One region of the Syntrophomonas erecta subsp. sporosyntropha genome, then DNA from elsewhere that is predicted to be linked to it. Evidence: riboswitches for the same ligand, from Rfam matches in the RefSeq annotation. Region 1 holds a riboswitch; the other holds the start of a gene.
What was found. A riboswitch is a leader RNA that binds a small molecule or an ion and turns the genes downstream of it on or off. The one in region 1 is predicted to bind molybdenum cofactor.
Positions count from the first base shown of each region.

Region 2: another riboswitch for molybdenum cofactor. It lies ahead of ACZ5Q0_RS08265 (fibronectin type III domain-containing protein); the one in region 1 lies ahead of ACZ5Q0_RS12820 ([FeFe] hydrogenase, group A).

Region 1 is NZ_AP042459.1:2,640,122-2,642,329, forward strand. It holds molybdenum cofactor riboswitch at 388-509, shown strand; molybdenum cofactor riboswitch at 565-685, shown strand; gene ACZ5Q0_RS12820 ([FeFe] hydrogenase, group A) at 963-2,126, shown strand; gene ACZ5Q0_RS12825 (iron hydrogenase small subunit) at 2,140-2,208, shown strand, end outside.
Region 2 is NZ_AP042459.1:1,689,536-1,691,743, forward strand. It holds gene ACZ5Q0_RS08265 (fibronectin type III domain-containing protein) at 1-931, opposite strand, end outside; molybdenum cofactor riboswitch at 1,158-1,276, opposite strand; tRNA gene ACZ5Q0_RS08270 (tRNA-Leu) at 1,668-1,752, opposite strand.

The DNA of each region.
Region 1 (2,208 bases):
GGGATTTTCTATACATACTATTAGTTTATAATGAAATCCAGTTTAATTGGAATATTTCATTAACAAAGGGCTGCTAAAAAAGGAAATCCCTTTCTTAAGCAGCCCTTAAATTACCTTTGGTGGGAAGGTTTTGCCTAACCCCTTACTTTGCCTTTCTCCCCTTCTAATAGGGCTATATATTTTATATCTATGCATCCAGATGAAAAGATGCATTAATTGTTCAAAAGAACATAGGTTAATATATAGGAGTTGATAGCAAGAAGCTGCGGGCAAACGTTTGCAAAACTGCTTTTTATTTAAGATACGGCAGGAACCAAAAAGATTAGCTATCATAAATATTGCCAAAAAGTGTTGATTAATAGTACCATTTATGCTAAACTTATCCAAACTAAATATAAACTCCGAGCCCTTTAAACCTGTGGCGATAAGTTATGGTTTTTGGGCCGATGGGTACACCTGGAAACGGTTGTGCCTCCCGTGTTTTGGAAAGGAGTAAAAGAGGAAATAAAAGGACAGCTTTCGTATGCTCTTTTTGCAAAACGTGCTGTCCTTATTTTAATTTATAATTTAATAATTCTCCGAGCCTCTGAGCCTGTGGCTATAGGCTATGGTTTTTGGGCCGATGGGTGCACCTGGAAACGGTTGTGCCTCCCGTGTTTTGGAAAGGAGATATGACCAACCTGCTTAAAACAGGTAATAAATAGTCGTGTCTTTTTTACCAGATGCGACTATTTTTTATTCAATCCCAATCTTTTTCTTCCCGCTTGCATCCCCGCAAGCGGGTACCTTTTAAAAATCACCGGGATTAATTTTACTTATAAATAATCCCGGAACATATAATAAGATCCTCCACTAGCGGGGGAAGTTATTTTCCCCCGAAGTCTAGGATAAAATCATTAACAAGGAGGTGACATAGTTTATCAAAAATAGCCTGATAGACTACACAATGGGGAGGGATTGATTTGAACACAGTAGTCAGTGAGGGCATTATCAAGGTTACAAGCCAATGTAAAGCTTGTGACCATTGTTCCTTCATTTGCCCTACTGGTGCTATCAGTGGTACCTTAGGCCAGAAGCACCAGATTAATGTGGGTAAATGTATTAATTGCGGACAATGTCTGATAAGCTGTCCATTCGGGGCCATAGAAGATATCAGTATGGTAGAACAGGTCAAACAGGCTCTTAAAGATCCGCGCAAAACTGTAGTGGTACAGGAAGCCCCTGCAGTTAGGGTGGCTTTGGGGGAAGAATTCGGACAACCTCCCGGCACTAATGTAAAGGAAAAAATGTATGCTGCCCTAAGAAAACTAGGATTTGACCAGGTTTTTGATACCGAATTTACTGCCGACCTTACTATCATGGAAGAAGGCACCGAACTCATTTACCGGGTTTTTAACGCCCTGGGGGTTGAAGGATATGAAGACATAGGGCCTCTACCCCAGTTCACATCTTGTTGTCCAGCCTGGATCAAATATGCCGAAGATAAATTTCCCCGTATATTGCCCTACATATCTTCGGCCAAATCTCCACAGCAAATGTTTGGCCCTATTGCTAAAACTTATTTACCAGAAAAGCTGGGGGTTAACCCGACCGATATATTCGTAGTGTCGGTAATGCCCTGTACCGCTAAAAAATACGAATGCAGCCGGCCGGAAATGATAGCCAGCGGTTTTCAGGATGTTGATGCAGTGATTACCACCCGCGAACTAGCCCAAATGATAAAAGAAGCTGGAATTGATTTCCTTTCTTTACCAAATGAAAAAGCTGATCGTTTTATTGGATTATCAACTGGTGCAGCTACTATTTTCGGAGCGACTGGTGGGGTTATGGAAGCGGCTTTACGTACCGCTTACGAACTTTTAAGCGGTGAAATCCTCGATAAAGTTGAATTTAAAGCTGTTAGAGGCATGCAGCCCGTACGGGAAGCCACGGTAGAAATCCCGGTTAAACAACTTGGTAAAGTAATTCCAGTTAATGTCTGCATTGTAACCGGTATCAAACATGTAGACAACATTATAGAAGATGTTCTTAATGGACGTAGTAACTATCATTTCATTGAAGTCATGAATTGTCCCGGTGGTTGCATTAACGGCGGTGGACAACCGATAAGAAGAGACACCTACTGAGGGGGGGATTAGAATGAGCATATTTTCCGAAAAAGCTGGTATTACCAGAAGGCAGTTTGTTAAAGGTACTGGTATGCTGGCC
Region 2 (2,208 bases), 950 kb from region 1:
TACCGTTAGTTCCGGGCGCGCCTGGTTTAAGCACGAGTGTATTGGGGGCGGTTGTAACCGCCAAACCTTGCAGGAAACTGCCATTCCCTGCCCAAGTTCCACCTACGGCTTCCACCACGATGTCATAACGGTAACTGGATTCCAGTCCTGATACGACATATTCCAGATTTCCCGTACTGACATTGTTCACTACCTTCGTAGTCTCACCGCCTGTAGTATTACTAACCGTTACCTTATATTCACTGGCATCCGCAGCTTCCGGCCAACTCACCTTGAAACTGATATTAGTAACATCGCTGATAATCAGTTCGGCTGGACCTGAAGCCTCCATCGGTTGGAAGTTGTTAAGGTTAGGGATTTCATTTACTTTATCCGTCTCCAGCTCCAGATCCGGGGTTCCCAATTCGGTGTTCTCTGGCGATGAGGTAGTACCTTCGGCAGGAACATCAGCCTCAATATTACCCGGCTCTGGCTCCAGCGGGGGTTCCAATCCGGTGTTTTCTGGAGATGGGGTAGTACCCTCGGCAGGAACATCAGCCTCAATATTACCCGGCTCTGGCTCCAGCGGGGGTTCCAATCCGGTGTTTTCTGGAGATGGGGTAGTACCCTCGGCAGGAACATCAGCCTCAACATTACCGGGCTCTGGTTCCAGCGGGAGTTCCGCTTCAGTGTTCCCCGGCAATGAGGTAGTACCTTCTCCAGGGATGTCACTGTCGGCTGTTTCACCTGTATTAGTGTTAACAGCTTCATAAACACTATCTAGTACATTTGCATCATCTGTTGTTCCTTCTGCTGCAAGTTCTAACAACTCATTTGTCAGTCCTTCCGTATCGCTGGCCTGCACAAGCGGTACGGAAAAAACCATGGACAGCATAAATACCAACGCTGTCAATATGGCGATTTTAGACTTGGTTGAGCCTCTTAAACGCAATTCTTATTCGCCTCCCAATCTTTTTTAATGGAATAAAGATTTTAAAGTACTTATCTACCTCCAATCTTGTGTAAGTTTTAATTAAACCTCCTTTCCTCTTCAGGGATTTAACGTAATAAAAAAACCCGGCACAAGGAGTGCCGGGTCTGGATAGACTGGTACAAACAAGCAGCGACTAAGACTATAAAAAAAGCGAGTCCAGTGAAAATAGACTCGCTCCGAATTTCATTCGGAATACGGCTCTCCTTTCCACATTGGGAGGCACGTCCGTTTCCCGACGTACCCTAACGGCTTGAAGCCATGGCTTTTTGCTTTAGGCCTTTAAGCTCGGAGAAGTAATTTCAAATTTTTTATTTATATGGACAGATATTCATCTTTATAACAATATACGACACAATAGAAATAATTCCTGCTTAGGTAAAATTTCAAAAATTACAAAAATATGATTTATATAAAGTGGGCCTAAGCTGGAGTGCTAAATACCAGGTATTATTCTGTGGCCTAAAGGAAAAGACGGTATATGTTGATTATAGTGCGGATTGGAGTCAGGATTATAGGGGCGGGTAGGATATTGTAAGTTAAAGGAAGTTAGCCTTACGTGATTTTCTAACTACTTTCATATTTAGTTGAGAAAAGATTGAGAAGGAAGTGCTTTTCTTTTGCAGAAAACTGTAGAGAAAAATAAAAAAACTCTTAAAATTGCCTGGCTAGCAATCTCAAGAGTTGTTAATTCCTATGGTGCCAAAGGTGGGACTCGAACCCACACGCCTTGCGGCACACGATTTTGAGTCGCGCTCGTCTGCCAATTCCGACACTCTGGCAAGATTTCCTTTACTTATAACGCAAAGATAATTATAATGTGCGGGAGGAAAGTTGTCAAGGGACCACTGTTTTAAGTTACTGTAGGATTAAGCGGATAAGCTCCGCAATAAAATATATGCCAACCTCATGCTGATCTAAATATAGGCGAGGTTAGTGGTCTTTTTTGTCAAATGGCCTGTAACAATATTATTACACAAATAGGCTAAACTATAGTTTGGCGGGGCAATTAAAATGTGGTAGGTATAAGGTAAAGCTTTCTTAGCTAAAGATAAATTACTGGTAAAGTAAGTCGAAGTCCACATGATTATCCACTTAAGCCGTTTGATACATATTATGCAAGAAGAAGGCAGTACTGATTCGAAAGGATTTGTTCCCAAGATGACGAATCAAATGTAGTATAAAGACAAAACTAACGACCCTAATACTTTTATCTAATCCCCACAAATCCCCTGAGA